One region of the Micromonospora sp. NBC_01740 genome, then DNA from elsewhere that is predicted to be linked to it. Evidence: riboswitches for the same ligand, from Rfam matches in the RefSeq annotation. Region 1 holds a riboswitch; each other region holds the start of a gene.

The links. A riboswitch is a leader RNA that binds a small molecule or an ion and turns the genes downstream of it on or off. The one in region 1 is predicted to bind cyclic di-AMP.
Region 2: another riboswitch for cyclic di-AMP. It lies ahead of OG989_RS07485 (C40 family peptidase); the one in region 1 lies ahead of OG989_RS30840 (coiled-coil domain-containing protein).
Region 3: another riboswitch for cyclic di-AMP. It lies ahead of OG989_RS16855 (C39 family peptidase); the one in region 1 lies ahead of OG989_RS30840 (coiled-coil domain-containing protein).

Annotation. Positions count from the first base shown of each region.
Region 1 is NZ_CP109150.1:7,078,350-7,090,121, reverse strand. Features, by position in the region: gene OG989_RS30880 (cellulose binding domain-containing protein) at 1-2,290, shown strand, start outside; gene OG989_RS30875 (maleylpyruvate isomerase N-terminal domain-containing protein) at 2,535-3,173, shown strand; gene OG989_RS30870 (hypothetical protein) at 3,438-3,845, opposite strand; gene OG989_RS30865 (hypothetical protein) at 4,016-4,168, opposite strand; gene OG989_RS30860 (STAS domain-containing protein) at 4,497-4,859, shown strand; gene surE (5'/3'-nucleotidase SurE) at 4,918-5,742, opposite strand; gene OG989_RS30850 (1-phosphofructokinase family hexose kinase) at 5,739-6,716, opposite strand; gene OG989_RS30845 (SRPBCC family protein) at 6,895-7,362, shown strand; gene OG989_RS30840 (coiled-coil domain-containing protein) at 7,439-8,524, opposite strand; cyclic di-AMP (ydaO/yuaA leader) riboswitch at 8,538-8,669, opposite strand; gene OG989_RS30835 (cation diffusion facilitator family transporter) at 8,823-9,740, opposite strand; gene OG989_RS30830 (HelD family protein) at 9,817-11,772, opposite strand, start outside.
Region 2 is NZ_CP109150.1:1,559,696-1,566,963, forward strand. Features, by position in the region: gene OG989_RS07475 (C40 family peptidase) at 1-667, shown strand, start outside; gene OG989_RS07480 (N-acetylmuramoyl-L-alanine amidase) at 747-2,771, opposite strand; cyclic di-AMP (ydaO/yuaA leader) riboswitch at 3,010-3,143, shown strand; gene OG989_RS07485 (C40 family peptidase) at 3,156-4,196, shown strand; gene dcd (dCTP deaminase) at 4,251-4,829, opposite strand; gene OG989_RS07495 (pyridoxamine 5'-phosphate oxidase family protein) at 4,908-5,459, shown strand; gene OG989_RS07500 (zinc metalloprotease) at 5,600-6,586, opposite strand; tRNA gene OG989_RS07505 (tRNA-Gly) at 7,010-7,083, shown strand; gene OG989_RS07510 (e9imm peptide) at 7,190-7,268, shown strand, end outside.
Region 3 is NZ_CP109150.1:3,607,647-3,619,418, forward strand. Features, by position in the region: gene OG989_RS16830 (DNA gyrase/topoisomerase IV subunit A) at 1-1,508, shown strand, start outside; gene OG989_RS16835 (uracil-xanthine permease family protein) at 1,668-3,014, opposite strand; gene OG989_RS16840 (alpha-ketoglutarate-dependent dioxygenase AlkB) at 3,180-3,815, opposite strand; gene OG989_RS16845 (polysaccharide pyruvyl transferase family protein) at 3,916-5,241, opposite strand; gene OG989_RS16850 (acyltransferase family protein) at 5,551-6,789, shown strand; cyclic di-AMP (ydaO/yuaA leader) riboswitch at 7,108-7,248, shown strand; gene OG989_RS16855 (C39 family peptidase) at 7,477-8,322, shown strand; gene OG989_RS16860 (alpha/beta fold hydrolase) at 8,428-9,171, shown strand; gene OG989_RS16865 (CDP-glycerol glycerophosphotransferase family protein) at 9,239-10,966, opposite strand; gene OG989_RS16870 (bifunctional cytidylyltransferase/SDR family oxidoreductase) at 11,003-11,772, opposite strand, start outside.

The DNA of each region.
Region 1 (11,772 bases):
CGGCGGGAACATGCCCGGCCGGGGCATGGGCGAGCGGCTCGCCGTCGACCCCAACCGGAACAGCATCCTGTACTACGGCGCCGAGGGCGGCAACGGCCTGTGGCGCAGCACCGACTTCGGGGCGACCTGGGCGAAGGTGACCAACTTCCCCAACGTCGGCAACTACCGGGCCGACCCGAGCGACCCGAACGGCTACAACGGCCAGAACCAGGGCCTGACCTGGGTCAGCTTCGACAAGAGCACCGGTACGGCCAGCACCGCCACGCAGACGATCTACGTCGGTGTGGCCGATAAGGAGAACCCGGTCTACCGCAGCACGAACGGCGGCGCCACCTGGGAGCGGATCGCGGGGCAGCCGACCGGCTACCTGGCGCACAAGGGCGTCGTCGACCCGGTGGGCGGCTTCCTCTACATCGCCACCAGCGACACCGGCGGCCCGTACGACGGCGGTAAGGGCGACGTCTGGAAGTTCAGCCGCGCCACCGGCGCGTGGACGCGGATCAGCCCGGTCCCGTCCACCAGCACCGACGCGTACTTCGGCTACAGCGGCCTCACCATCGACCGGCAGAAGCCGAACACCCTCATGGTGGCCACCCAGATCTCCTGGTGGCCGGACGCGATCTTCTGGCGCAGCACCGACGGGGGAGCCACCTGGACCCGGATCTGGGACTTCACCAGCTACCCCAACAGGTCCAAGCGCTACACCATGGACGTCAGCTCGGTGCCGTGGCTGACCTTCGGCAGCAACCCCGCCCCGCCGGAGGAGACCCCGAAGCTGGGCTGGATGAACGAGTCGGTCGAGATCGACCCGCACGACAGCAACCGCTTCATGTACGGCACCGGCGCCACCATCTACGGCAGCACCGACCTCACCAAGTGGGACACCGGCGGCCAGTTCACCATCAAGCCCATGGTCAGGGGCCTGGAGGAGACCGCGGTGCTCGACCTGGTCAGCCCGCCCTCCGGGGCGCCGCTGGTCAGCGCGCTCGGCGACATCGGCGGCTTCCGGCACACCGACCTGGACGCCGTGCCGCCGATGCTGTTCACCCAGCCCACCTTCACCAGCACCACCAGCCTGGACTACGCCGAAACGAAGCCGGCCGTGATGGTGCGCGCCGGCAACTTCACCGACGCGGACCGCCCCAACGACAGCCACGTCGCGTTCTCCACCGACGGCGGCGCCAACTGGTTCCAGGGCAGCGAGCCGTCCGGCGTCAACAGCGGCGGCACGGTCGCCGCGTCGGCCGACGGCAGCCGCTTCGTCTGGGCGCCGGGAGACGCCGGCCAGCAGGTGGTGCACTCGGTCGGGTTCGGCAACTCGTGGACCGCGTCGACGGGCATCCCGGCCAACGCGACGATCGAGTCCGACCGCGTCGACCCCAACAAGTTCTACGGCTTCAGCGGCGGCAAGCTCTACGTCAGCACCAACGGCGGGGCGAGCTTCACCGCCTCGGCCGCCGCCGGCCTGCCCAGCACCGGAAACGTCAAGTTCAAGGCACTGCCCGGCAGGGAGGGCGAGCTGTGGCTGGCCGGCGAGGGCGGGCTGTGGCGCTCCACCGACTCCGGGGCCACCTTCACCAAGCAGGCCGGGGTGAGCACCGCCGGCAACGTCGGCTTCGGCAAGGCCGCGCCCGGCCGGACGTACCCGGCGCTGTACCTGTTCGGCACCGTCGACGGCCGGCCCGGCGTGCACCGCTCGGACGACACCGGCGCGACCTGGGTGCGGATCAACGACGACCAGCACCAGTACGGCAACGCGGGCGAGGCACTGACCGGCGACCCCCGGGTCTACGGCCGGGTCTATCTCGGCACCAACGGCCGCGGCATCCTGGTGGCGGACCGGCTCGGCGGCACGCCCGACCCGACGCCGACCACCTCCACCCCGCCCCCGACGACGCCACCTCCGACCAGCCCACCCCCGACCACCCCGCCTCCCACGACGCCGCCGCCCACGACCCCGCCTCCCACGACGCCGCCGCCGACCAGCGGTTGCACGGCGACGTACCGGGTCACCGGCTCCTGGCAGGGCGGCTTCCAGGGCGAGCTGGTGGTCCGCAACGCCGGCAGCGCGGCGATCGCCGGCTGGACGGTGGGCTGGACCTTCCCCGACGGTCAGCAGATCACCCAGCTCTGGGGCGGCACCCACACCCAGACCGGGGCGACCGTCTCCGTCCGGAACGCCGGCTGGAACGGCGCCCTCGGTGCGGGCGCCACCGCCACCGCCGGCTTCCTGGGCAGTACGACCGGCGCGAACACCGCCCCGGCCACCGTCACCTGCACCGCCCGCTGACCGCCGCGCTCCGCCGACCGCGCACCCCCGTCCCCACCAGGGGCGGGACGTGCGCGGTCGTGCGGAGCGGCCGGCGGCCCGGGTCTCCTACCGGCGCGGACGGGCTCCGGCTGCCCGGGTCCGGTCGGCACCGCCTCCGGTTCGTGGCCGGGAGGGGAGGCGGGTTACCCGGCACGCACCGAGAGGGCCGGTGTCCCCGCAAGCCATAGGCTCGGAGCTTCGCCCGTCGAAGGAGGGATCCTCCGTGAGTCCGATCAGGACGGCCTACCTCACCGCCGCGCGTTCGGCGGTGGACCTGCTCGCCGACCCCGCCGTAGCAACCCGCTGGAACGAACCGAGCGCCCTGCCCGCGTTCGGCGTGGGGGGCCTGGCCGGCCACCTCGCCAGCCAGGTGCTCGGCGTCCCCGCCGTGCTGGCCGCAACCGTCCCCGCCGGCGACCCCGTGGGGCTGCTCGACCACTACGCGCGCGGCACCTGGCTCGGCGCCCCGGTCGACGCCACGGTGAACGTCGCCATCCGCCGCGCCGGTGACGGCCTCGCCGCCGACGGCCCGGCCGCTCTGGTCGACCGGTGCGCCGCCACGCTGCACGAGTTGACGGACGTGCTGGCGGCGGAGCCGTCCGATCGGGTGGTGCACGTCGCCCGTGGCCCGTGGTCGCTCACCCTGGACGACTACCTGGCCACCCGGCTGATGGAACTCGTCGTGCACGCGGACGACCTCGCGGTCAGCGTCGGCGTGCCCACCCCGGAACTGCCGGCCGAGACGGTTGACCCGGTGCTGACGCTGCTGGCCCGTCTCGCCGTACGCCGGCACGGGCAACCGGCGGTGCTGCGCGCCCTGAGCCGGGCGGAGCGGGCTCCGGCGAGCGTCGCCGCCCTCTGAAGCCGCTCTTCGAAGGGCCGCGAGCCTTCAAAGCAGGGCCGCTCGCCGCGGGCCGTGAGCCGCCGGCCGCGGGCCGTTGAGCCGCGAGCCTCTGATCAGGGCTGTGAGCCGCAGGTCGGTGGGCCGCTCGACGACTGGCCGCGGGACGGTGGGCCGCTCGACGGCGGGCCGCCTGTCGCGGCACGTCACCTGAGACAGGCGCGGGCCCCGGCCGACCTCGATGGTCGACCGGGGCCCGTTCGTCGCGAGCGTGTGCCGGACCGGTCAGCCGTCGAGGCCGACGGGGGAGTTGGGTCGGTCGACGTCGACGAACTCGATGTCGTCCATCGCCCGGTCGCCCCGGCTGCCGGCGGCCCGCGCGGCGGTGCCGGCGGCCCAGCCGATCGCCGCGCCGACCAGCGTGGCGCCGATCAGCAGCGTCCAGGGCAGCGCCGGCCGGCGGCCGGCCAGCGCGTCGAAGGCCTGGGTGGCCCGGCGCCGGGCCTCGTCCGCCGCCGAGCCCACCAGGTCGCCGGCCTCGTCGGCGAGACCGGAGCCGCCTCGGCGGGCCGAACGGGCGGTGTCCCGGACGCTGTCGCTGGCGGAGCTGACCGCCGAGACCAGGTGCTGCCACGCCTGGTCCGTGATCCGCTCGGGCTTGCTGCGGCGGTCCAGCAGGTTGCTTCCGAACATGGTGGTTACCTCCTCGGGGCCGAAGCCGGCGGCCATTTCGACTTCGGCGTCGCACCGGCGTGTGACGGTTCGCTCGTTTCCGCCTGTGCCCCGTGGGGCTGCTCCGCAAACCCCCGTGCTGCGGGTGCGGCGGCCCAGGTGACGCCGGCGGGCGGCGCACGGGCTCGGTGTCAGCGGACGGCGACCGCCACGGTCACGCCCCGCGCGAAGTCGTCGTCGCCGTCGTCGTCGTCATCGTCGCCCCCGCCACCGCCGAACCCGCAGGCCAGTACGAGGGCCAACAGCGCGCTGACGCCGGCCAGTGCGGCAAGTCTCCTGAGCATCGATCGTCCTCCCGGTCGCAGTCGTGTCTCCGAGCCGATGCTAGGCAGAACGGGCAAGGCCCGGGGCCGAAGCGGTACGGGCCACGCCGGGGGACCGGCTGTTGGGCGGTGCCGGCGGGAGCCGGCTACCCTGGGGCGCGACGTGTCAGCGGCAGCTGATCGTCGGTCGGACAAAACGTCAATAGTTCGGATAAGGGCGACTTGCTGTGCCCTGATCCGCGAATTGCTCATCCCGAGGGGTGGCGACCGAGGCCGTCAGAGGAATACTCTCGGTCGCGGCCCGCGTACTGATGAGGCGCCCGTCGGACGGGCGAGTGGAGGTGCTCGCGTGAGCCTGTCGATCGTGAAGTCGGTCCTGCCCGGTGGTGTCATCGAGATCGCCCCACGGGGTGAGATCGACGTCGACACCGCGTACGAGGTGCGCGAGGCGATCGCCGAGGTCCTGACCAAGGGGCGCCCCGGTCGGATCGAGCTGAACATGCGGCTCGTCACCTTCATCGACTCGGTCGGCATCAGCGCGATGGTCGCCGGCTTCCAGACCGCCGAGGTGAGCGGCGTCAAGCTCGTCGTCACCGAGCCGAGCCGCTTCGTGCACCGGCAGCTCTGGGTGACCGGCCTGCTCGGCCTCTTCGGCGCCCCCGAGCCCTACTACGCCGGCGCACCCACCCCCGAGGTCCTCCCGGGCGCCTGACCCCGCCCCCGCCGTCGTCGACGGTTCCGCTCCGGCCGCTAGGTCGGAGGCGGGCCGCTCAGGTGTCGCCGAGGCCCGACAGGTCGACGTCCGCCACCTCGGTGACCGCGCGGATCGCCGTCACCGAGGCGTACCCCTCGGCCAGCAGCGCCAGGTCGGTGCCGGGCTGCACGGCCTGCCCCGGCTCCTCCAGCGACGTGCGGACGAAGCCGTGCCCGGCCTCCGCCACCGTCATCTGCACCTGGCCGAAGGTGGCCAGCGTGCCCCGGCGCACCCCGCGCAGCCGGCCGTGCGGCAGGTCCGGAGCGTTCACGTTGAGCACGCTCTCCACCGGCCCGGCGGTGAGCCGGGGCAGCAGGTCCAGGGCGACCCGGGCGGCGGTCGGCCAGTGTCGCTCGGCGTCGCGTACCCGGGCGGCGGCGGCCACCGCGGCACCCCCGCTGGCAGCCGTGGCCTCCCCGGCCGAGAGCACGTCGAGCGAGACGGCCATCGCCCGGCAGCCGTTCGCGGCGGCGGTGAAGGCCGCACCCACCGTGCCCGAGTGCAGCACCGCGCGTCCGGCGTTCGCGCCCCGGTTGATGCCGGAGAGCACCACCGCCGGCGGCGGCCCGAAGGCGCCGTGCACGGCGATCAGCGCGATGAAGCCGGGGGAGCCGCCGACCGCGAACGCCGGCACCCCCGGCACCTCCGGCAGCGGGTGCTCGTGGACCACCACGCGCCCGTCGCGCTCCACGGCGGTCATCGCGGCGCTGGTGCCGCTCGCCTCCTCCAGCGGCGCGGCGACGACCACGTCCAGGCCCCGGTCCGCCGCCGCCCGCGCCAGCGCCTGGATGCCGGGCGCGGCGATCCCGTCGTCGTTGGTGACCAGTATCCGCAGCGTCATCGCTCGGCCGCCCGTTCGGCCAGCTCGTCGGGGCTGGTCCGCTCCTGCGGCCGGCTGCCGGCCGGTACGAGACGCACCCGGTCGACCAGGCCGGTGATCGAGTCGAGCCGGCCGGTGCCCAGGCCGTGCCGGGTCACGTTCAGCGCGCCGGCCGCCGCGCCGGTACGGATCGCGGTGCGCACGTCGCCGCCGCGCGCCACCACTGCCGCCACCCCGGCGGTCATCGAGTCGCCGGCCCCGCGCGGGTCGGCCGCCTCCAGCCGGGGCATCTCGACCTCGAAGACCTCGCCGTCGACCAGGGCGAGGGCGGGCTTGTCGGCCCGGCTCACCACCACGTTCTCGGCGCCGCCGGCGTGCAGGTCGTACAGGGCCCGGGTGAGCTGCTCCTCGTCCTCGCCGTCGGCGCGGCCGTCGGCGATCAGCTCCTCGTGGCTGACCTTGAGGAAGAAGACGCCGCTGTCCAGCACGGCGTCGAGGTGCTCGCCGCAGAGGTCGACCACCACCCGGCTGCCGTTGGCCCCCAGGTCGGCGGCGAACCGCCGGTAGAGGTCGGCCGGGACCAGGGACGGCTCGTTCGGCCCGCTCAGCACGCTGACCGAGGCGCGCAGCCCCTCGCCGAGCGCCAGGTTGTAGAGCTCGTCCAGCTCGTGCCGGCTGAGCGGCTGGCCGGGCACGTCCACGATCTCCTGCCGGGAGCCCTCGCGCCGATCGTGCACGTACCCGCCGCTGCCGGAGTCGCGGACCACCACCTTCAGGTGCACCCCCTCGCTGACCAGCAGCGGCTCCAGCACCTGGCCGATCTCGCCGCCGAGGGCGGCGCAGAGCACCACGTCGACCCCGAGCGACATCACCATCCGGGCCTGCCAGACGCCCTGCCCGCCGGGGTGCAGGTGCAGCTCCGGCGCCTCGCTGGGCTGGTCGACGGTCACCGTCAGCCGGGGCGTGGGCGCGAAGACCATCACGTGCCCGCTCATCCGTCGTACCCGTTCATGCGCCCATCCTCCGCCGGTCGACACGTGCCGTGACCATCCACCAGCTGACCGTAGTGTGGTCGGCGGCCGGGCGTCCGGACTCCGGGCGGGATCGGCGCGGCGTTGCCAGGGCGCCCGGCATGCGCGACGATCGGGCGACCACCGACGCTGGGGAGACGGCGTGCTCAGGCGAAGTTCCTTCAGCTACACCGTCCAGGCGCGCTGCTCCCTCCCGGACGCCGCGGCGCTGCTCGCCGACCCCACCCGGCAGGAGGACCTGCACCCGCTGATCGTCCGGGTCCGCCGGGTGCCGCCCCGTCCTGGCGCGCGGGCCAGCTACGACATCACCGATCGACTGGCCGCCGGGCCGGTGCGCCTGCCGATCACCTACCGGGCCGACGTCCTCGTCGACGATGCCGACGAGATCGTCACCGTGGCCCGGCAGTGGCCTGCCACCACGGTGCGCAACCACACCCGGCTGCGGGCGGAGCCCGACGGCGTGGTCCGCATCGAGGTCGAGATCACCCTCGCCGCGCCTGCGCCGCTCTTCGGCTACGCGTTCCGCCAGGCCCGCGCCGCCCACCTCGGGCTGGCCGCCCGCCTCGCCACGGCCCTCGACACGGGCCCGCCCGGGTCGCCGGCCGACTGACCGCCGGACGGTCCCGGCCGCGGTGGCCGTCGCGCCCCCGGTGACCCGCGACGGGCGGGGCACCGGGGCGCGGGCGTCAGTAGACCGACAGGTGCACGTGGTTGGTGTGGTCGCTGGACGGGTCGCCGTTGGCCCCGCTGTACGACTTCCATCCGCTGCTGGGCAGCCAGATCTGCCTGTACCAGATCACGTAGAGCACGGCGAGCCGGTCGGCGTTGCGCACGAAGTACGCCGACACGTTGTTGCCGTACGTCCGGTCGCCGCCGGTGGCGTCGCCGCCGAAGCCGCCCTTCTGGGCCGCGAAGTCGCAGGCCCGGCCCTTCGGGTGTTCGCCCGAGCCGCCGGGGCGGTAGCAGGAGACGTAGCGGGTGAAGCCCGCCGCCTTGGCCTGGTTGAGCGCGTGCAGGGTGCGCGGGGTGATGCAGCCGTTGGCGGGGGTGGGGTCGTTGACGCTGCACGACTCGCGCGGCCAGGAGCCGTCGGAGTTGCGCGGGGCCGCCTTCGCCGTCTTGCTGGAGGTGCCGCCCGGCGAGGTGCCCGCCCCCGTGGACTGCTGCCGCTGTTGCTGCTGCTCGCGGTTGGCGACCGTCAGCGCCCGCTCGGCCTGTTCCTTGCGCTTGGCCATCACGGTGACCTGCTTGCGCTGCTCCCGGATCTCGCCGTCCAGGGCGAGCTTGGTGCGGGTGGCCTGGTCCCGGGTCTCCTGGAGTTCGCGCAGGGCCCGGTCCTCCTTGGCGGCCACCGCGTCGAGGGCGGCGGCGCGGTCCATGAAGCCGTCCGGCGAGCTGCTGTTGAGCAGGGCGGACGCCACGCTGAGCCGGCCGGTGCGGTAGGCCGCCCCCGCGATCTCGCCGACCTTGGCGGTGTGCGCGGCCAGCTCGACCTCGGTGGTCTTGAGCTGCGCGGCGAGCTGCTGTTGCCGCTTGGCCGACGTGTCGAGGGCGCGCTTGGCGTCGAGGTAGCCCTTGCTGGCGGCCTCCAACTGGGCCCGCAGGGCGGGGGTGCCGCCCTCCTCGTCCTGGCCGGGGGCCGCGGCGAGCAGGCCGGCCCGGGTGGCGGCCGCCGCCGGGGCGGCGGTGACCGGGGCCACCGCGGCGCCGAGGGCGAGCATCGTGGCGATCAGGGCCGCCGTCCGGGCGGCACGTCGTCGTACAGGTGCCATCACTGGCATTCACGTGTCCTTCCGTCAGCCGCCGACCGGGTTAGCTGACGGGTTCGGGACGGAAGATCCCTACCGCTGACGCGGATGCACCCCACGAACATGGTTCCCCGGTTCGCCCCGCCGGGCGATTAGGCGGCGGCCACCGCCGGCACCGGTGGGTGCCGCCTGGCGGAGGCCGAAGCCGAGCCTACCGGTGCCGGTGTGACTGATGCAGCGCAGGTGACGGAGGGTGTACGTCCACTAGCAGTCAAATCCGGCATAAGCGCACAATACTCTCCCAGATTTAAGGTTGTCCTCATTACCACTCAACCGACCCGCAGGCCCCGCGCGACGCTCCGGGCTCGATCTGCAACGTGGCGTGCTCGATGTGGAAGTCGTCGTGCAGCGCGGCCCGGGCGGCGCCCAGCACCGCGCCGACCTCCGCGCCGGGTGCCATGGTCAGGTGGGCCGAGGCCACCTCCATGCCGGAGGTGAGCGTCCAGACGTGCAGGTCGTGCACCTCGGCGACGCCGGGCACGGCGGCCAGCCGGTCGTGCACCGCGGTCACCTGGAGGTGCTCCGGCGCGGCCTGCACCAGGATGCGCAGCGCGGCCCGCCCGAGCCGCCAGGTGCGCGGCAGGATGAACACCCCGATCGCGACCGCCACCAGCGGGTCCGCCCACCACCAGCCGGTGGTGGCGATCAGCAGCGCGGCCCCGATCACGCCGAGTGACCCCAGCAGGTCGCCGAGCACCTCCAGGTACGCGCCGTGGACGTTGATGCTCTCCTTCGCCCCGGAGCGCAGCAGCGCGAAGGCGCCGATGTTGGCGAGCAGGCCGAGCACGGCGACCACCAGCATCGGGCCGGCCAGCACCTCCGGCGGGTCGCCGAAGCGGCGCACCGCCTCGATCACGACGTAGACCGCGACGCCGGAGAGCAGCATGGCGTTGGCCAGTGCGGCCAGCACCTCCAGCCGGTAGAGGCCGAAGGTGCGCTGCGGGTCGGCGCCCGCCCGCCGGGTGGCGGCGATCGCCGCGAGCGCCATGCCGATCCCGAGCACGTCGGTGAACATGTGCCCGGCATCGCTCAGCAGGGCCAGCGAGCCCGTGCGGAAGGCCGCCACCGCCTCCACCACCATGAGGCCGGCGAGCAGCCCGAACGCCGCCCAGAGCCGGCCCCGGTGGCGGTGCGCGGCATTCGCCACCGACCCGTGATGGTGGTCATGACCTGCGCCCACGCGCCCACCCTCCGTCAGGCGTCCGGATTCGCGTTCAATCTATGCTCACATCGCTATGTATGCAAGTAACGGCGGCTCAGCCGATCGGGTCGACGGTGGTCAGCCGCTGGGTGGCCCGGGACAGCGCCACGTAGAGCGTCCGCACCCCCGACCCCGGGTCGGCCCGGATCTCGCCCGGAGCGACGAGGACGACCCCGTCGTACTCCATGCCCTTGGCCTCCAGGCTGGTCACCACCTGCAAACGCGGCGCGCCGAGCCCGCCCAGCCAGCCGGCCACCTCGTCGCGGCGCGGCACCGGCGTGATCACCCCGACCGTGCCCTCGACCTCGGCGAGCAGCGCGTCGGCCGCCGCCACGACGGCGCTCTCCAGCTCCGCCGGCGGCACCGACAGCGCGACCGGGTCGACGCCGGTGGAGCGCACCGCCCGGGGCAGCGGCAGGTCCGGGTGCAGCCGGCGGATCTCGGCCGCCGCCACCGCGAAGATCTCCGCCGAGTTGCGGTAGTTCGTGGTGAGGGTGAAGTGGTGCCGCTTGCGCCGGCCCAACGCCTGGTCCCGGGCCCGGTTCAGCTCCTCCGGATCCCCCGTCCACGCCGTCTGCGCCGGATCGCCCACCACCGTCCACGAGGCCAGCCGGCCCCGCCGGCCGATCATGCGCCACTGCATCGGCGAGACGTCCTGCGACTCGTCGACCACCACGTGCGCGTACTCCCGGTAGTCGTCCGGGCGTTCCCGCGCCGCCTCGCGGGCGGCGCGCTGCCGGTCGGCGAAGGTGCTCAGCTCGCGGACCCCGCCGGCCAGCTGGAACGGGTCCCGCTTCGCCCGGGCGGGCTTCATCGGCTTGCCGAGCAGCGCGTCCAGCTCGTCGAGCAGCGCGATGTCGGCGATCGTCAGCCCGGCGGCGTCGAGGCTGCCGTACGCGTCGGTCAGCAGCCGGATCTCGGCGCGGGAGAGGATCCCCTCGGCGTAGCGGTGCAGCCGGTCCGGACGGGCCAGCCAGCCCAGCACGTGCCGGGGGTGCAGCCGGGGCCACCACGCCTTCAGGAACTCCCGGAACTCCGGCCGCTCGGCGATCTCGTCCTCGAACGCGCGCTGCTCGGGCAGCCGGCCCACGCCCAACCTGCGGGCCTGCGCCCACAGCGCCGCGAAGACCCCGTCGAAGCCGGCCCGGCGCACCTCGTTGCGGCGGGCGCCCCGGGGCATCGCCCGGTCCCGGATGCCGTCCAGCTCGCGGCGCTCCAGCCGGAGCAGCTCGCCCCGGTAGAGCAGGCGCAGCTCGGTCGGGCCGCCCGGCACCGCGTCCCGGGCCGCCCGCTCCAGCACCCGCCGCATCCGCAGCGAGCCCTTCACCGCCGCCACCGCCGGCGGATCGGTGCGGGTGGCGGTCAGGCCCGCGAAGAGCGTGCCCAGCGAGTGCAGGGTGGCGGTGTCCTCGCCGAGCGAGGGCAGCACCGAGGCGATGTACTCGACGAAGACCGAGGACGGGCCCACCACCAGGATGCCGCCGCCGGCGAACCGGCTGCGGTCGGAATAGAGCAGGTACGCGGCCCGGTGCAGGGCGACGGCCGTCTTCCCGGTGCCCGGGCCGCCGGACACGATCGTCACGCCCGAGCCGGGGGAGCGGATGGCCTCGTCCTGCTCCCGCTGGATGGTGGCGACGATGTCCCGCATGCCCCGGCCGGTGGCCTTCGACAGCGTGGCCAGCAGCGCGCCGTCGCCGACCACCGCCATGTCGGCGGGCGCGGCGACCGGATCGAGCAGGTCGTCCTCGATCCGGGTGACCCGCTCGGCGGAGGACTGGATCGTGCGTCGCCGCACCACGCCCAGCGGCTGCGCGGGAGTGGCCTGGTAGAAGGCGGCGGCGGCCGGGGCCCGCCAGTCGACCACCAGGGTGGAGGCGTCGTCGTCGCGGATGCCGAGCCGCCCGACGTGCAGCACCTGCCGGTCGAGCAGGTCCAGCCGGCCGAAGACCAGGCCCTCGTGCTCGGCGTCCAGCATGTGCCGCCGCCGTGCGGCGTGGAACACCATCGCGTC
Region 2 (7,268 bases), 1.8 Mb from region 1:
TTACTACATCTCCGGCCCGTCCCACGACATCGGCGCGCTGCTGGTCAGCGCCAAGCCCGACACGCTGACCGAGCAGCTGACGCTGCTGGACCGGCTGGCCGCGCAGGAGCGCAAGCAGCTCGAGGGCGTGACCCGGGTCCGCCAGAAGTACGACACGGAGAAGCAGAAGCTCGACACGCTCATCGTGTCGCAGACGAAGCAGCAGAACGACCTGGCCGCGAAGAAGAAGCAGATCGACGCCGACATCAAGAAGCTCGAGGCGTCGATGCCGGTGACGACGGTCAAGACGGAGAAGTGCCCGACCATCAACGGCGTGGTCAGCGAGAAGGCCCGCACCGCGATCCGGACCGCCTGCGCGCAGGTCGGCGACCCGTACGTCTGGGGTGCCACCGGCCCGAACTCGTTCGACTGCTCCGGTCTCACCCAGTACGCCTACAAGGCGGCGGGGGTCCACCTGACGCACTTCACGGGTGCGCAGTGGAACGAGGGCAAGGCCATCCCACGCTCCGAGGCGCGCCCGGGTGACCTGGTCTTCTTCAAGTCCGACCTGAGTCACGTCGGCCTCTACCTCGGCAACGACAAGATGGTGCACGCGCCGCGGGCCGGCAAACCGGTAAACGTCTCCAGCATCAACACGATGCCGGTGGCCGGGTTCCGCCGGCCCTGACGGGCCAGTTCGTCCCGCACCCGCAACGACACGAGGGCCCCCGGTCGGATCGACCGGGGGCCCTCGTCGTGCGGTGGGATCAGCGGGGCGCGCCCAGCGGGGACGGCACCAGGTTCACGTCGTCCAGGTTGACGTACATGATCCGGTGACCGAACTGGACCTGCACGTACCTGTTGTCGCCCCGGACGACCGTCTGGTCGTGGGGAGCGGAGCCGTCGAACGTGGTGGCCCGGTAGTACTCGCCGGGGAGCAGGTTGCCGACGGCGTACCGCTGGCCGGCCGAGAGCGTGTACTGCAGCGGCGAGATCGCCTGGTACGGCACGCCCTCCGGGTACGCGGCCTGCTCCGGGTAGGCCCGGCCGTACACCGGGATGGTGGCCTTACCGGCCTTCGGGGTCACCACGAACCCGACGGTCCACTTCGCCGTCGGCTTGGCGGCCGGGTTGTGGAACCACCCCTTCTGGCCGAGGTACCAGATCGCGGTCCAGTCGCCCTGCACCTCGGCAAGCGCGTACGTCTGGCCGGCCGAGACGCGGGCGCCGTGGTCGGAGACGTACGTGGTGTTCGGGGTGCCGTCGGGCCGCAGCGCGATGTCGTTGACCAGCGGCGCGTCGTGGCTCGGGGCGTTGTGCAGGAACAGCGCGGAGGAGCCGCGCAGCGGGCAGGGGGCCGTCGCCGGGGGCGGGTTCGGCACGCCCGGAGGCTGCCGGTTGCAGCCGGTGAACGGCGGCTGGTTGGTGGCGAAGTCCGGGTCGATGGTGACCAGCCCGGTTCGGTGCGTGCCGGTCGACTTGAACGGCGCCTTCAGCAGGTCGAAGTAGTGCGACCAGTCCCAGTACGGTCCCGGGTCCCAGTGCATGCCGCGCACGTTCGCGGCGACGGTGCCGGGGACGTTGTCGTGCCCGATGATGTGGTTGCGGTCCAGCGGGATGTTGTACGCCCGCGCCAGGTGGCGGACCAGCTTGGCGGAGGTGCGGTACATCGCCTCGGTGTACCAGGTGCCGTGCCCGGCGAAGCCCTCGTGTTCGAGGCCGATGGACTTGGCGTTCACGTACCAGTTGCCGGCGTGCCAGCCGACGTTCTTGGTCTTGATGTGCTGGGCGATGTGCCCGTCCACCGAGCGCAGGGTGTAGTGCCAACCCACCCGCTTCGGGTCCTTGACCAGGTTGACGCTGGGGCCGAAGTAGCCCTCGGTGTCGTGGATGACGATGTACTCGATCTTCTGCTGGGTGGGACGGTTGCCCAGGTCGTGGTTGCCGTAGTCGCCCAGGGTGGGGCCGTAGTTCTCGTACGGCGCCGGGATCCACTCGCAGGAGATGTCGCTCGGGCACTCCAGCCCGTCCGGCCGGGCGAGCTTGCGCAGGCGCAGCCGGTCCAGCCAGGAGCGGTCCGGCTGGACCGCCCGGCCGGCCAGCGTGACCCGCTGCCCGTCGTCGGTCACCCGGCTGTCGCCCGTGGCGATGGTGGCGTACACCTCGTTGGCGAAGGCCGCCGCGGCGTCGGCGCTGTCCGCGCCGGAGTACCGGGCCACCGCGCCGTACCAGGCCGCCGGGTCGGTGCCGGCGCCGACCGGGGCGCCGATCTCCTTCTGGTACGCGGCCAGCAGCGCCGCGCCGCCCCGGATGTTCGCCGTGACGTCCGTCCGCAGCGACTCCTCGCTGGCGCCGGTCAACTCGGCGGCGGCGTCGACGGTCCGCAGCGCGGCCTCGGCGGGCGGCGTGGCGGCCGGCGGCTCGCCCGCCTCGGCCAGGGACGGGCGGGAGTCGTCGCCGCGCGGGTCCTCGGTGCCCTCGTCGTGGTGCGTGCCGCCGGCGAGGGCGGTGACGTGCTCGGCGTCGGTGAGGTGCATCGGTCCGTAGCCGCCGCTGGTGCTCGGCGTGCCGGCGTTGGTGTCCCAGCGGGACTGCAGGTAGGAGACCCCGAGCAGGACGCTCTCAGGTACGCCGTACTCGGCGGCCGCGGCGGCGTACTGCTGCTGCCGGTCGTTCACCGGCGCTGCCGCGGCGGCGGATCCGGCGGCGGTGAGCGGCGTCGCCGCCATGGCGGCGGCCACGGCGGCGGCCAGCAGGACGCGTCTGCTCCTCGATGTCGCTGACAGGTGCATCAGACCCCCAGTTCGGACGGGCAAAGGTGGGGTCACCTTCGCCCCGCCCGCCGCCTCTGGTCAATACCTTTCCGTCAGACACTTCAGAAGGAAGAAAATCTTCGTCGCCCGGGTTGCGGATCCGCCCGATCCGGGTGGGTACGGAGTGTCACTGCCCGTAGGGTTGCGGATCGATAACGGTCGTCTCTACTCTGGTCATTCGTCGGCCGGTGACATTCCGTCCAACCAGGGCGGTGACGGTCCGACACCGCCGAGTCGCTCCCGAGCGAGCCGGGGACCCAGGTTCCCCGGGGTGAATCCGCAGTCCTGCGGTAGGGCGCCCCTTCCCGCCCGAACCCGTCAGCTAACCCGGTAGGCGGTACGGAAGAAGGAGTACGAAGCCCGGTGGCACACCATGCCCCGCGGCCACCGTCGGCCCGGTCGGCCCTCGCCGACCCGGTGACGGCTGCGCCGCGCCCACGCTGGTACCGCTGCACCACCGCCCTCGCCGCCCTGGCCGCGTTCGCCGTCGTCCTGACCGGCGGCGCCACGGCGGCCCACGCCGAACCGACGGTCGCCGAGATCGAGCGGCAGATCGACGAGGACTGGAACAAGCTCGAACCGATCATCGAACGGCACAACGCCACCCGCCAGGACCTGACCGCCAGGCGCAAGCAGGCCGACGCGCTCGCCGCGCAGATCGGGCCGCTGGAGAAGCAGGTCGACCAGGCGATGGAGAAGGTCGGCGCGCTGGCAGCCCGCGCCTACAAGGGCGAGAACGTCTCCGCCGTCAACGCCCTGCTGGGCAGCCGCTCGCCGAGCGAGATGATCGGGCAGCTCGAACTGCTCGACCAGTTCGCCCAGCACCAGCAGCAGGACGTGCGGCAGGTCGCCGAGTTGCGCGACCGGCTGGCCGCCAAGAAGGCGCCGCTGGACGAGATGGTCGTCCAGCTCAGCCGCACCGAGGCCCAGCTCGCGGCGAAGAAGAAGCAGATCAACGCCGAGATCGACCGGTTGCAGAAGCTACGGCTGCGGGTCTACGGCAACGGCGGCGGCGGGCCGCTGCGTCCCGCCCCCTGCCCGGCCGGCTATCCCGGCGGCCCGGCCGGCACCGCCGTGAAGTTCGCCTGCGCGCAGATCGGCAAGCCCTACGTCTGGGGCGCCGAGGGGCCGAACTCGTACGACTGCTCCGGCCTGATGCTCGCCGCCTGGGCGAAGGCGGGGGTGTCGCTGCCGCACAACGCCGCGCAGCAGCGCCGGGCCACGGCGTCCGTGAGCCGGGGCGAGCTGCGCCCCGGTGACCTCGTCTTCTACTACAGCGACCTGCACCACGTCGGCATGTACGTCGGCGGGGGCTGGGTGGTGCACGCCTCCCGCGCCGGGGTGCCGATCAAGATGAAGAAGGTCGACGACGGCCCGATCCACAGCTACGGCCGACCCGGCTGAGGCACGCGGAGGGCCCCTGCCCGGCGGGGGCCCTCCGCAGGCACGCAGGTCGGGTCAGCGGGTGGGCCAGGTGCGCCAGTGCTGCCAGGAGCGGCTCGGGGTCGGGCCGCGCTGCCCCTGGTAGCGCGAGCCGTAGACGGCCGAGCCGTACGGGTGCTGCGCCGGCGACGAGAGCCGGAAGATGCAGAGCTGACCGATCTTCATGCCCGGCCAGAGGGTGATCGGCAGATTGGCGACGTTGGACAGTTCGAGGGTCACGTGACCGGAGAAGCCCGGGTCGATGAAGCCCGCCGTGGAGTGGGTGAGCAGGCCCAGTCGGCCCAGTGAGCTCTTCCCCTCCAGGCGGCCGGCGAGCTGGTCGCCGAGCGTGATCACCTCCAGCGTCGAGGCGAGCACGAACTCGCCCGGATGCAGCACGTACGGCTCGCCCTCGGGCACCTCGACCATCGACGTGAGGTCGTCCTGCTGCTGCGCGGGGTCGATGTGGGTGTAGAGGTGGTTGTTGAAGACCCGGAAGAGCTTGTCCAGGCGTACGTCGATGCTGGACGGTTGCACCAGCGCGGGCTCGAACGGCTCCAGCGCGAGCGTTCCCGCCTCGATCTCGGAGGCCAGGTCGCGGTCGGAGAGCAGCATCCGCACACCTTAGCGACCGACACGCGTGACCTGCGTGTCGGAGTGCATCTTCGTACAATTGTTCGATAGAATGCCGGCATGGCTTCCTGGTCCGAATTCGCCGCCGACGAGCCCCGCCTCGCCGACGGGATCCGCCTCCTCATGCAGCAGTACGGGCCGGGCTTCGGCTACCTGGCCACCGTCCGCGCCGACGGCGGTCCCCGGGTGCACCCGGTGTCCCCGGTGATCACCGACGAGGGGCTCTTCTGCTTCGTCGTCGACTCGCCCAAGCGGCGCGACCTGGAGCGCGACGGCCGCTACGCGCTGCATTCGTTCCCGCCCGAGGAGAGCGACGACGAAGCCTACGTCGCCGGCCACGCCCGGCCGGTGACCGACCCGGCGCGGGTCGCCCGGCTGGCCCGCAGCCACCGGGCCGCGCCGCAGGTCGACTGGCGGGTCTTCGAGTTCACCGTCGATGTGGCGATGCTGGCCCGCCGCGAGTCCGGCGTCGCGGGCGGCGCCAGCGAGTGGCACGGCCGGCCCGCCGTCCAGGTGTGGCTCGACCCCCGCGCGGCCGCCGCCGGCACCGCGCTGGTGCCCGAGACCCGGTCGGGGCGCGTCGGCGACCACGCCGCCCGCCCCGCCGCCTGAGACGCGGTGCGGCGCCCCGGGCCGTCCCCCTCCGGGGCGCCGCACCGTGACCACCGCCCGACCCCCGCGTGCCCGGCCGCACAGACGCCGGTGCCGGCCCCGTCGAGCGAGGCCGGCACCTGTGGAGTCGTACGGCGTAACTACGCCGCGCGGTACGCGTTCCAGGCGGTCAGCATGCGGCTGGCCTGCCCGGCGGTGAACTGGTACATGCAGGAGTCGTAGCTGTAGTCCATGAAGTTGGTGATCGGGTCGACGCCCGGCGCGGTGCAGGTGTTCCGCCCGGTCGGGCAGCCGGAGGCCGGCGAGGCCTCGGCAGCGGTGTCGCTGACGCTGTCGCCCGAGCCGGAGCAGCCACCCTGGAAGGTGTGGTAGAGGTTCAGCCAGTGGCCGACCTCGTGGGTGCCCGTGTCGCCCTGGTTGTAGTTGGTGGCGGTGCCGCCCGGCAGCGACTCGCTCAGCACGACGACGCCGTCCATGCTGTTGAGGTTGCGGGTCGGGAAGGTCGCCCAGCCGAGCAGGCCGTTGCTCAGCTCACCCAGGTAGATGTTGAGGGTGTTCTTGCCGCCCGTACGCAGCGAGGTCTTCATCGACCGCTCCGCCGAGGAGCCCTGCACGATCGGGTACCAGGACGGGTTCGTCACCCGGTTGATCTTCTGGAGCTGGAAACTGAACGCGGTGGACGCGCCGCCGGTGGCCCCGCTGAACGACTGGTTCAGCACGTTGATCTGCGAGTTGACCATCGAGTCGGGGATGTTGCCGCCGGCCCGGGTGCTGTTCTCCTGGATCACGTGCACCACCACCGGGATGGTGACGGCGGCGGCCATCGTGGAGGCCCCGGCGCCGGTACGGAACCGGGCCCGCTCGCGCAGCGCGGCGGCCATGTCGGCCTCGCGCTCGCGGGTCTCCGCGAGGGTGAGCTCGTTCGGCTCGTGCTTGGCGCCGCTGCCCGGCTTGACGCGGGCGTCCGAGTGGACGTCGGCCGGCTCGACGCAGACCTCGGTCGGGGCGGCGGAGAAGGCCGAAGCGGCCGGTACGACCCCCACGGCGGCGGTGCTGAGCAGCAGCGCGAGGGTCGTCGACGCGACGCCGGCCGTACGCCGGGTCAGCAGGTTGGGACGGAGTCCCATGGGCCCACCTCTTTCTGGCGACGCGACAGGGGGTATGTCACGCCGTGACTGGAACGTTGGGCAGACGTTACAACCCATCGATGAATTTGAGAATGGCCATATGTTGCCGCGGTGGAAATTTTCCTGGCAGCGGCTGGGCGCGCATCGACGTTGCTTGACGCGGGACACGACCCGCGGTCCGGATCCGGACCACGACGCGCGACTCGGGCACGTCGTGTCACGCGGCCGGGCGGTTCGTGGCTGACGGTGACGCGGCGGGGTGGTGGCGTGGCTGGCGTGGTGGCGGCGGGCGGTGGCGCAGAGCGATCTTGGTAAGTTGAGGCCCCTCCGGGGGCCGTTAGCTGCCAAGATCGTGGCGCCTGGTGGTGTCGGAGGGGTACCTGGGTGCAGCGTCGTGACGACTCAGGTACAGTGGTGCCGCCTGCGGGTGTAGTTCAATGGCAGAACATCAGCTTCCCAAGCTGACAGTGCGGGTTCGATTCCCGTCACCCGCTCCAACGCGAAGGCCCTGGCCAGGACGCGAGTCCTGGTCAGGGCCTTCGATGTTGCATGGACCAGCGATCACACGGCGTGCCATTAGCGTGCCATTAGCTCCCGTGGGAGGTGAGCCACCTGCCTACGAAGCTGACCCGAGATGAGGCGATCGTCCTCGTCGAGCGGATCATGAGCCTCGGTTACATCG
Region 3 (11,772 bases), 3.5 Mb from region 1:
TCAACCCGCAGGCGCTGCTCGCCGACCTCTACCGGCTCACCCCGCTGGAACAGTCGTTCGGCGTCAACAACCTGGTGCTGGTCGACGGGCAACCGCAGACCCTCGGGCTGAAGGCGCTGCTGGAGGTCTTCCTGGCCCACCGCTACGAGGTGGTGACCCGGCGCAGCTCGTACCGCCGGCGCAAGCGCCAGGAGCGGCTGCACCTGGTCGACGGCCTGCTGATCGCCCTGCTCGACATCGACAAGGTGGTCAAGCTCATCCGGGCCAGCGAGGACGCGCAGGCCGCCAAGGACGGCCTGATGCAGAAGTTCAGGCTCTCCGAGATCCAGGCCACCTACATCCTGGACACCCCGCTGCGCCGGTTGACCAAGTACGACCGGATCGAGCTGGAGGCCGAGCAGGAGAAGCTCCGCAAGGAGATCGCCGAGCTCTCCACGATCCTCGACGACCCGAAGGTGCTGAAGAAGGTCGTCTCCGACGAGCTGGCGGCGGTGGTGAAGCAGTTCGGGGCGCCGCGTCGCACCACGCTCGTCGACGGGGACCTCAAGGAGGTGCTGGCCGCGTCCGCGCCGGCCGGCCCGCTGGAGGTCGCCGACGACCCCTGCCAGGTGATCCTCTCCGCGACCGGGCTGGTCGCCAGGACGGCGGCGGAGTCGGAGGAGGCGTCCGAGGGCCGCCGGCGGCACGGCCGGACCAAGCACGATGCCGTACGCGCCGTCGTGCACTCCACCGCCCGGGGGAAGGTGCTGCTGGTGACCAGCGCCGGCCGGGCGTTCAAGGTCGACGTGCTGCCGCTGCCGGTCCTGCCCGAGCAGGCGGGGACGGTGTCGCTGCGCGGCGGGATGGCCGCCGCCGAGCTGGTGCCGCTGGAATCGGGGGAGACCGTGGTCGGGCTGGCACCACTCGGGCCGACGGCCGAGGGCTCCCCGGGCCTCGCCCTGGGCACCCGGCAGGGCGTGGTCAAGGTGTGCGCACCGGAGTGGCCCGTCCGCTCGGACGAGTTCGAGGTGATCGGCCTGCGGGAGGGCGACGAGGTGGTCGGGGCGACCTGGCTCACCGACGGCGCGGAGACGCTCACCTTCGTCACCTCGGAGGCGTCGCTGCTGCGGTTCGCCGCCGGACTGGTCCGGCCGCAGGGGACCAAGGGCGGCGGCATGTCGGGCATCAACCTGCCCGCCGGCGCCCGGGTGGTGTTCTTCGGGGCGATCCGCACCGACGACCCGGGCCACGGTGAGCCGATGGTGGTCACCTCCACGGGCGCCACGGTGAAGGTCACGCCGTTCCAGGCGTACCCGGCGAAGGGGCGGGCGACCGGCGGTGTGCGCGCCCACCGCTTCCTCAAGGGTGAGACCGACGTGGCCGTCGCCTGGGTCGGGTCGCGTCCGGCGGCCGCCACCGCCACCGGCGAGCCGGTGGAGCTGCCGGCGGCGGACCCGCGCCGCGACGGCTCCGGCTTCGCCGTGATGCTGGGCCCCACCGTCGTCGGCCACCAGATCGAACGCGACTGACCCAACCGGCCGGGGGCCGGCCGCTGACCCAACCGGCCCCCGCACGCCCACCCACCCACCCCCACTCCCACCCCCACCCCTGCTCCCCGCGCTCGTTCCGCGCGTTGATCATGAAGTTGTTGTCACCCCGCTCGGCGTGTCACGACAACAACTTCATGATCAACGGGGCGGAGCGGGGGGCTGGGTGGGGGAGGGGGTGGGGGTGCGTAGGTGGGTTACCAGGCGCATGCCGTGGTAGACGGTCAGGGCGGCGGCGGTGCCGAGGGCGATGCCGTTGAACGAGAGGTCGCCGGCGGTGAGGGTGTAGTTGGCCGCGCCGACGATCACCGCGACGGCGGCGGTCATCAGGTTCACCGGGTCGTGGAAGTCCACCCGGCTCTCGATCCAGATCCGCGCGCCGAGGATGGCGATCAGGCCGTACAGGGCGGTGGTGGCGCCGCCGAGGACGCCGGCCGGCACGGTGAGGATCAGCGCGCCGAACTTCGGGCTGAGCCCGAGCAGGACCGCCGTCAGGCCGGCCACCCAGTACGCGGCGGTGGAGTAGACCCGGGTCGCCGCCATCACGCCGATGTTCTCCGCGTAGGTGGTGGTGCCGGAGCCGCCGCCGGAGCCGGCGAGCATCGTGGCCAACCCGTCGCCCATGAACGCCCGGCCCATGTCCCGGTCCAGGTTCCGGCCGGTCATCGCGGCGACCGCCTTGACGTGCCCGGCGTTCTCGGCGATCAGCACCAGGATCACCGGGATCACCAGCACGACCGCGCGCAGGCTGAAGCTCGGTGCGTGGAACTCGGGCAGGCCGACCCAGGCGGCGTCCCGCAGGCCGTCGACCGCCTTCGGGTCCAGGTCGCCGAGCACGGCGGCGAGGACCCAGCCGACCACCACCCCCAGCAGGATGGACAGGCGGGCCAGGAAGCCCCGGAAGGCCACCGTGGCGAGCAGGATGGCGGCCAGCGTCACCACCGCGATCAGCGGCTGCGCCTTCACGCCGGTGCCGCTCCCGTCGCCGTCCCAGGCGACCGGGGCGAGGTTCAGGCCGATCAGCGCGACGATCGCCCCGGTGACCACGGGCGGCATCAGCGCGTCGATCCAGCGCGACCCGGCGAGCTGGACGACCAGCCCGACGGCGGCCAGCGCCACGCCGGCGACGACGATGCCGCCGAGCGCTGGGCCGATGTCGCCGCCGGCCTTGGCCGCCAGCACCGGCGCGATGAAGGCGAAGGACGAGCCGAGGTACGAGGGCAGCCGGTTGCCGGTGATCAGCAGGAACAGCAGCGTGCCGAGCCCGGAGAAGAAGAGCGTGGTGGCCGGCGGGAAGCCGGTGATGAGCGGCACCGTGAAGGTCGCGCCGAACATCGCGACGACGTGCTGCACGCCGACGCTGAGGGTGCGCGGCCAGGAGAGGCGTTCGTCGGGGTGGACCACGTCGCCGGGGCGGATGGACCGGCCGTCGCCGTGGACCGCCCACGCGGACCAACGGGAGCGCGGCTCGGTGGAGGACTGGGTCATGGAACGCCCTTCGCGTCGTGAAGAGGTGACGGGGGCGCAGGTGAAACCCAGGAGTCGTTTCTAGCAGAGGCCCGGCTCGGCCCGGCCGGTGGCCCGGCAGGGGTTCGGCAGGTGGCATGGGCGGGCCCGTCCGGGCCCGCGAACCGTTGCCGCCAGTCGGGCGGGTCAGGCGACGCCGGCGGGGCGGAACTGGACGCTGACGCGGGGCCCGACGGGGCGGGTGGTCTTGGGCACGGCGTGCTCCCAGGTGCGCTGGCAGGAGCCGCCCATCACCACGAGGTCGCCGTGGCCGAGTGGGAAGCGCAGGCTGTCGCCGCCGCCGCGGGGCCGCAGCAGCAGTGCGCGCGGCGAGCCGAACGAGACGATGGCGACCATGGTGTCGGTGTGCGCGGAGCGGCCCTGGGTGTCGCCGTGCCAGGCGACGCTGTCCCGGCCGGAGCGGTAGAGGCACATGCCGGCGGTGACGAAGGGCTCGCCGAGCTCGGGGGCGTAGTGCCGGGTGAGGGCGGCGCGCGCCTCGGTGAGCAGCGGGTGCGGCAGCGGGCGGTGCCCGGCGTACCAGCAGAGCAGCCGGGGCACGTCGACCTCGGCGTCGTACATCGTGCGGCGCTCGGCCCGCCAGGGGACGTCTCGCAGCAGGACGTCGAAGACCTGGTCGGAGCCGGTGACCCAGCCGGGCAGATGGTCGACCCACGCGCCGTGGGTGAGCGGGTGCCGGCGCAGCCGGTCGGCCAGCGGGCTCAGCGACGGTCCGGCGGCGGTGAGGTCGAACATCGACGGCTGGTAGGCGGCCCCGGTCATCCGCCCAGCGTACCCGCCATGTTGGTACAGGTGTACGGACGCCTTGCCCGCCCGCCGGTCGCCGGCGAGGGCCGGCCGGCCGGGCGGTGCGAACCCCGCCTCAGCGGCTCAGTATCCGGCGCACCCGGCCACCGATCACCTGCTTGACCCGGGTCTGCAGGCGCTGCCCGCGCAGCGTCTCCGTCTCCTTGCGCAGCTCGACGTTGCGGTCGCGCAGCCACTGGATCCGCTCCCGCAGCGCGTCGGGGGCGGTCGCGGCGGCCGGGCGTACGGCGGGCGGGAAGGCGGTGGAGCGCACCTGCGCGTCGAACCGGGCCGCGCTGTCGCCGTCGGCGAAGGCGTGGCCCAGGTCGTGCTTGGCGAGGAAGGCCAGCATCGTCTCGTAGCGTGACCTGTGGCCGGCGTTGAGCGCCGTGTAGTCCGCCTCCGCGTAGAGCTGGGCGGCGTCGACGTCGACCGGCACGTCCTTCATGACCCGGTGCGGGATCTCGAAGTACCGGGCGAGTTCCAGGGTGCGCGAGTCGTGCGCGAAGAGGTAGCCGGGCGTGCCGGCGATCAGCGCGGTGATGGTGCCGTGGATCCGGGTGCCGAACGCGAACTCGAATCCGGAGAGGTAGTCCATCCAGGTCCAGGGGTCGACGAACATCCGCACCTTGTCCTCGGTGAACAGCGGGTGCGAGGTGTGGATCGGGATCTTGCTGGTCCTGCCCCGGTCCCCGGGGGCGTCGCCGTAGAGGAGCGTGCCGAGCGTCTTGAGGTCCTGCGGCAGGTAGCGCAGGTTCGGGTACCGCTCGTGGTGCCGGGCGATGATCTCCGCCATCGACGTGACGTACGGGGAGACGGTGAGCGCGAGCCTGTCGTCGGGCGACAGGGACGCCTTCCTCTTCTCCACCCGCAGGCTGTCGCCGTGCAGGAACATCGACGGGCAGCCGATCACGTCGACGGCCGAGAAGCCCAGTGTGCGCAGGTAGTCACGGGTGATCTCGCCGCGTACGCCGATGCTGTGCGAGCGGTCGAGGACCGCCCGTACGAACCGGGTCACGACGTCGTCGATCGGGCGGAGGTACTCCCGGTCGCCGTTGATGTCGGTCTGTACGCCCACCCCGAGCACCACCACCGGGATCTTCAGCTGCTCGATGAGCTTCGTCATGGCCTCGACGCGGTGGGCGTAGCTGCGGCGGAAGGCGTTGGCGAGCGGTACGACGTAGACGTCGTACCGCTCGTTGATCATGTCGGCGTCGCGCGGGTCGATCCTGAACTCGGTCGAGGTGATCTCGGCGGTGGCGGTGCGCAGGAGCTTGTGGGCGGCGTGGCTGAAGACGAGGTTGCCGTTGTTGTCGCCGATCCAGTTCCGCTCGTGCGTCTCCTCCGGCGAGTAGACGTCGAACGGGCCCTTCTTCGCCCGCATCAGGATTCGCTGGTGCATTCGCCCGCCTCTCGTCACCTCCGGGTCTGGGAATACTAGCCACCCGATCGGCCGGAACCCGGATGCCCGCCACCGCCGTCACGGATGGGGACGCAACGGTCACGGAGGGACGGGAGGAACGGGACTCCCCCACGGGACAGAACGGGCACTCGCGGACGGGACGGAACAGAGCCTCAGGCCCGGCGGGTAGGGTGCCCGGCGGGGCGGCGCCGACCGGCGGACCGCCACGGGCCCCTCGGGGGCGCCTGAGGACGGGGTCGAGGAGGAGACGTACGTGCTGGTGACCCTGCGGATCGTCGGGATGCCGGCATGAACGACGCCGCGACCGTCGCGCCCGCCGCCCGGCCCGCGTCCCCGGCCAGCCGCCTGCCGTCGCTGACCGGGCTGCGCTGGGTCGCCGCCCTGCTCGTCTTCGGGTTCCACGTCGCGACGATGGGCATCATCGCCGAGCCCGGCCAGAAGGCCGTCGTGGACTGGGCCTTCGCACTCGGGCTGTCGGGCGTGCAGTTCTTCTTCATCCTCAGCGGCTTCGTGCTGGTCTGGTCGGCCCGACCCACCGACACCCGTCGGGCGTTCTGGCGGCGCCGGGTGGCCAAGATCTGGCCGAGCCACGTGGTGCTGTGGGTGGCGGCCCTGGCGGTCGCGGCCTGGTTCGCCGACCCCGTGGACCGGTTCGTCGCGGTGGAGAACCTGTTCCTCCTCCAGGCGTGGGACCCGCGGCCGGGCCACTTCTACAGCATCAACACGGTCAGCTGGTCGCTGTCCTGCGAGTTCTTCTTCTACCTCTGCCTGCCGTTGGCGCTGCCGCTGATCCGCCGGGCCCGACCGTGGGCCCTGTGGGCCGTCGTGGTCGCGGTGCCGCTGCTCATCCTGGCGCTCTGGCCGGCCCAGGCGCTGGTGCCCGAGGAGAGCCGCTGGTGGTTCACCCAGATCTTCCCGCCGGTGCGGTCGCTGGAGTTCTGGATGGGCGTCGCCGCCGCCGAGCTGATGCGGCGTGGCCGGTGGCGCGGGCCGGGCCTGCCGCTGGCCAGCCTGCTCTTCGTGGCGACCTGGGTGGTCGCCGCGCAGTGGGTCCGCGCCGAACTGTGGGCGGCGCTGCTCTCGGTCGCGTACATCCTGGTCATCGCCGCGGCGGCGGACGCGGACGTGCGCGGGCGGCGCTCGCCGTGGCGGTCCCGGCCGATGATCTGGCTGGGCGAGGTCTCCTTCGCCTTCTATCTGGTGCACGTCCTCGTGATGATCACCGTCCTGCGGCTCACCGGCGACTGGGGCGTCGGCTTCACCGGCTGGTCGGGGCTGGCGGTGGTGCTCGGCTTCCTGCTGGTCAACCTGGCCCTGGCCGGCCTGTTGCACCGTCTCGTCGAGACGCCGATGATGCGGCTGCTCACCCCGCGCAGGCCGGTCCGGACGCCGCGGGACGGGGACGGCGCCGGGCAGGACCCCGGCGGCCCCGGGGCGACGCCGGGGGATCGGGGCAGCGCCGTGCCGCGCCCCCGGGCCGCCGGCCCGCAGGACGACCACCGACCGACGTACGCCGACTCGCGCTGAGCGCCCCGGCGACCGGAGTGTCCGCCGACGAAATCCCGGCCGTTTCGGTGACGCCGGTCACCACGTCGGCGAACCGGTCATCGGGCGCGGCCCGGTCGATTCCTGCCGGGGTTTCGGCGCCGATGTCCGCCACTTGTCCCGTTGTCGCCCGGAGGTGCGCGCAGAAACGGTCGTCCCATTGAGTCGCGTCAGTGGCGAAGTGCCCGCAAAAATTGTCTGCCGATCAAGGTTTAGGCAGGTGGGACGGGGTTGGCAGGGCGCGGACCGGCCAGTAATGTCGGCGCGTCCGGTGCGGTACCCGATCGCCAGAGGCGACGCCGCGCCGACCCGCCTAATCGTGAACGACGAACCGGGGACCCAGTGCTCGTTGGGGTGAATCCGTGGGCCGTGGGCCCGTGGTAGGGCGTTCTTCCCGCCCGAATCCGTCAGCTAACCCGGTCGGCGGTGTCGGAAGGAGTTCCATCGTCATGCCACACCCGTACACCCCTCGGTTGTGCCGCCGTCTCCACGGCGCCGCGGTGACCGCGCTCGTCCGCCCGCAGGTCATGAGCTGACCCACCGGTCACCGTCCGTCGCCCGGCGTCCCGGGCGCATCCCCTGAGTGGCCCACCACCCGCCCGGACGCCCGTCCGCGCGGTCGGTCCGCCCTGCCCTCGGCGCGGACCGACGGCCGCTCACCCCGAGCCCGTGGAGGAAACCGTGAAGCACCACCTCAAGCGACAGCTGCGTCGCCTCACGTCCGAGCGTCCGTACCAACTGGCCGCCGCGTCCGCCGCGGCGCTCGTGCTGGCGTCAGGCACGGGCGCGCTGCTGGCCGGAACCGACGAGGCCCCCGCCGCCGCGCAGGCCCCGGTGGCCGCGACCGAACTGCGGGACGACGCGTCGGCCTCGCGCAGCCAGGCCCGGGTCGCGCCCGCCCCGTCCAGCGCCGCCCCGGCCGCGTCCAGCGCCGCCCCGTCGGCCAGCGCGTCCAGCGCCGCCCCGGACCCGGACCTGACCCGCAAGCCGGAGCCGCCGAAGCCTCCGGCCGCCAAGAGCCTGGACTACGACTACCAGGCCCAGACCACCTTCTACAACTGTGGTCCGGCGGCCGTCCGGCACGCCCTCAGCGCCGCCGGCATCGCGCGCAGCCAGGACGCCCTCGGTGCCCAGCTGGGCACCGACCAGATGGGCACCGACTCGGCCCAGGACACCACCCGCGTGCTGAACGCGGTGGTGAAGGGCGACCCGTACCGGACCCGGATGATCCCCGGTGGCGCCGCCACCCCGGCCCAGATGGACCGGCTCCAGGCCGACGTCGTCGCGGCCATCACCGACGGGCGGGGCGTCGTGGTCAACGTCGCCGGCAGCGCCACGGACACCGACGGCGGCTGGCACTCCTTCCCCGGCGGCCACTACATCGCGGTGGTCGGCTACCAGGACGAGGGGCGGCTGGTGAAGATCGCCGACTCGGCGAACCCGGCGACCGCGTCGTACTGGATCAGCACCATCGCCCTGGCGAACTGGGCCGCCACCCGCGGCTACTCCGCCTGAGCGACGCCGTCGGGCGTCGGCTCCCCACCCGGGGGGTCGGCGCCCGATGTCGTGTCCGGGTCACGGCCCTCGCCCGCGGCGTCCGACGGGTGGCACACTGCGCCCATGGTCGATGAGTCGGGTGAGCGGGACGGCCGGCGGGTGCTTCTGCTGCTGCACGGCATGGGCGCGACCGGCGACGTGTGGCTGCCCTGGGCGCCGCTGCTGGAGCGTCGGTGGGCGGGGCGGTGGCTGGCGCCCGACCTCGCCGGCCACGGCTGGTCGCCGCCGTTGCCGGAGTACTCCTTCCCGGGGCTGGCCGCGCGGATCGGCGCGGGGCTCGCGGCGGGGGACCGGCTCGTCGTGCTGGGGCACTCCCTCGGCGGGGTGGTCGGGCTGGCGCTGGCCGCCCGGGGCGCCGGGCTGCCCGTCGACGCCGTCGTCGGGCTCGGCATCAAGGCCGTCTGGTCGCCGGCGGAGCTGGCCAAGGCGGGTGAGCTGGCGGCCCGGCCGGTGACCTGGTTCGCCAGCCGGGACGAGGCGGCCCGCCGCTACCTGCGGGTGGCCGGCCTGACCGGGCTCTTCGCCCCGGAGCACCCCGTCGTGGAGGCGGGGCTGCGGCAGGTCGACGGCCGCTGGCGGCTGGCGATGGACCCGGCCGCGTTCGGCGTGGGCGCGCCGGACCTGCCCGCCCTGCTGGCGGCGACCGACGTGCCCGTGCTGCTGGCCCGCGGCGAGCACGACCCCATGGTCACCGACGCCCAGCTCACGGAGCTGGGGGTGCCGGTCGCCACCCTGCCCGGCCTCGGGCACAACGCCCACGTCGAGGCCCCCGAAGCGGTCCTGGACCTCGTCGAGCCGTACCGCTGACGGTGCCCCGCGAACGGCCCGACCCGGAGATCCGCCGTCGCGACCGGTGTGCCTCCCGAACGGTGCGTCAGGTGGCGGGGGAGAGGGTCGCCTCGTCCGGGTCGAGCGGCAGGCCGGTCGCGCCGCCCGTGCGCGGGGCGGGCGTCTTCCAGCCCTCGTCGAGCTGGCGCCGTGCGGCCTCCAGGAACGCCTCGGCGTACGACTCGGCGGGGAAGTCGCCCAGGTAGCGGCTCCGGGTGACCCACCGCGCCGAGGCCAGCGGATCGGTGTCCAGCAGCGCGGTCAGCACCTCGTCCACGTTCGCCATGTCGCGCCGCAGCACGTAGCCCGACCCGGCGAGCGGGAACTGCTCGGGGAACCGGTCGCCGGAGTCCACCATGTCGGTCACCGCGTACGGCTTGCCGGAGTAGAGGTAGTCGGAGATCACCCCGGACACGTCGGAGACCAGCGCGTCCGAGCGGTTCACGCACTCGGTCAGGGTCAGCTCCCGGCTGGCGGCGGCCCCGAAGACGTGCTGCCGGCCGCTGCGGGCCCGGTCCGCGGCCAGCAGTTCGGTGAGCCGGCCCAGCTGCCGGGCGGAGGCCGGGTTCTGCGAGGTGTACGGGTGGGCCCGCAGGATCACCGTCGCGCCCCGGTCGAGCAGCCGGCGCAGCAGCGTCTCGGCCACCGGCAGGGAGCAGTAGTTCGCGTCCGCGTTGTGCCCCGTCCAGGTCGGCGTGTAGAGCACGGTCGGGTTGGCCCGCCCGTGCGCCGGCTCCGGGCGTACCTCGATCGACTCGACCTGCGGGCGGCCGACGACGACGAACTTCTCCGCCGGGATGTCCACCCCGGCGCGGGCGTACCGGTCGATGGCGGCCTGGCCGGCGACGAAGATCCGGTCGAAGATCGCCGAGACCGGGTTGGCGCTGGGGGCCTTGTCGCTGTCGCCGTGGTGCAGCTGGACGTGGGTCAGCTGGGTGTAGCGGATGCAGTGGCTGTTCTTCGCGCCGTGGTTGACGTAGAACGCCACCCGCAGACTCGGCACCAGCGCCTCGTCCATGGCCCTGGTGGTGGGGCAGTAGACCACGGGCGCGCTGGTGGCCGCGGCGACCAGGGGCAGGAACTCCGGCTCGCGCACCATCACCAGGAACGGCCGGCCGATCCGCTCCAGGTACGGCAGCCACATGGTGACCTGGTACTCCGAGCCGGGCGGCGCGGAGAAGTGGAGCAGGAACTCGGGCTGGTGCCGGCGCAGCGCGCGGGACACCGCCGAGCCGCCGGCCCCCGGCCGGAACTTGCGCCGGGCGAGGTCCAGCCCGACCGCCGCGGCACCGGCGGCGACCAGGGCGACGGTCGTCAGCGCGACACCGGCGGGCAGGCCCGCGACGGCCGCCAGCGCCAGCAGGGCGAGCAGCACCGCCAGCGCGTCGCCGAGGCGGGCGGCGACCAGCGGCGTCCACGAGCGCACCGGCAGGTTCGCGGCGCGCACCTCCAGGCCGCCGGCGTCGCGGAGCGGGTTGACCAGCAGCACCAGCCCCAGCAGGGCCAGCGCGGTCACGGCCAGCGCGGGGTCGAACCCGGCGTCGAGGCGGCGGGCGTAGCCGACCAGGATCGCCGCCGCGACCAGCGTGGTCTCGGCGGCGTTGTCGGCGCCCGGGCGCACCCGCCGCTCCCAGGTGGTCGCCGCGAGGGCGGCCACCGCCAGCCCCAGCCCCCAGCCGGTCGCGCCGGTCAGCGCGACGACGAGGAACGCCAGCACCGCCAGGCCGGTGGCCAGCGCGCGGGCGAGCAGCTTCCGAACCAGGTCACCACGCATGTCGGCTCCGTTTCCCGCCGTGGCCCGAAATCCGCGTCAGCCGGCGTCGGCCGGGCTGGCGTCCCGCTCGGCCCGCGCCGGCCCCGGCTGGGCCGGCACCTCGCCGGGCGCGCGACGCACGTCGATGACCTGGCCGGTCAGGTCCGAGATCAGCACGTCCAGCGACGCCTGGGCCACGGTCTCGGCGGCGAGCAGGGTGTGCTCCGGCTCCTCGCCGAACGCCTTGGTGCGCATCGGCGTCGCGGTCCGCTCGGGGTTGACGCAGTTGACCCGTACGCCGAACTCCGCCCACTCGTCGGAGAGCGCCTGGGTGAGGTTGACCAGGGCCGCCTTGGTGGAGGAGTAGAGCGCGTAGTCGGCGCGGCCCCGGGTGTAGGAGCTGGAGGTGTAGAGCAGCAGCTGGCCCTTGGTCTGCTGGAGGTAGGGCAGCGACTGACGGGCCACGATGACCGGCCCCACGAAGTTGACCTGGAGCACCCGGTCCATGGTCTCCTGGTCCATCTCGGACAGGGGACCCTTCTCCAGGATGCCGGCGGTGACCACCACGTGGTCGATCCGGCCGGTGGCCTCGAAGGCGGTCTTCAGCGCCGCCTCGACGTCCTCGGCGCGCTCGACGTGGGTGCCGGTGCTGGAGCGGCTGAACGGGAAGACCTGCGCGCCGTAGCGGCGGGCCAGCACGGCGAGGTCGTGGCCGATGCCGTAGCTGCCGCCGAAGATGACGATGGTCCGGCCGGTCAGCTCCTCGGTGTAGCTGCGCTCGTCGGTCACCCGGGGTGCCTGCGCGGCGGCGAGCTGGAACAGCTTGT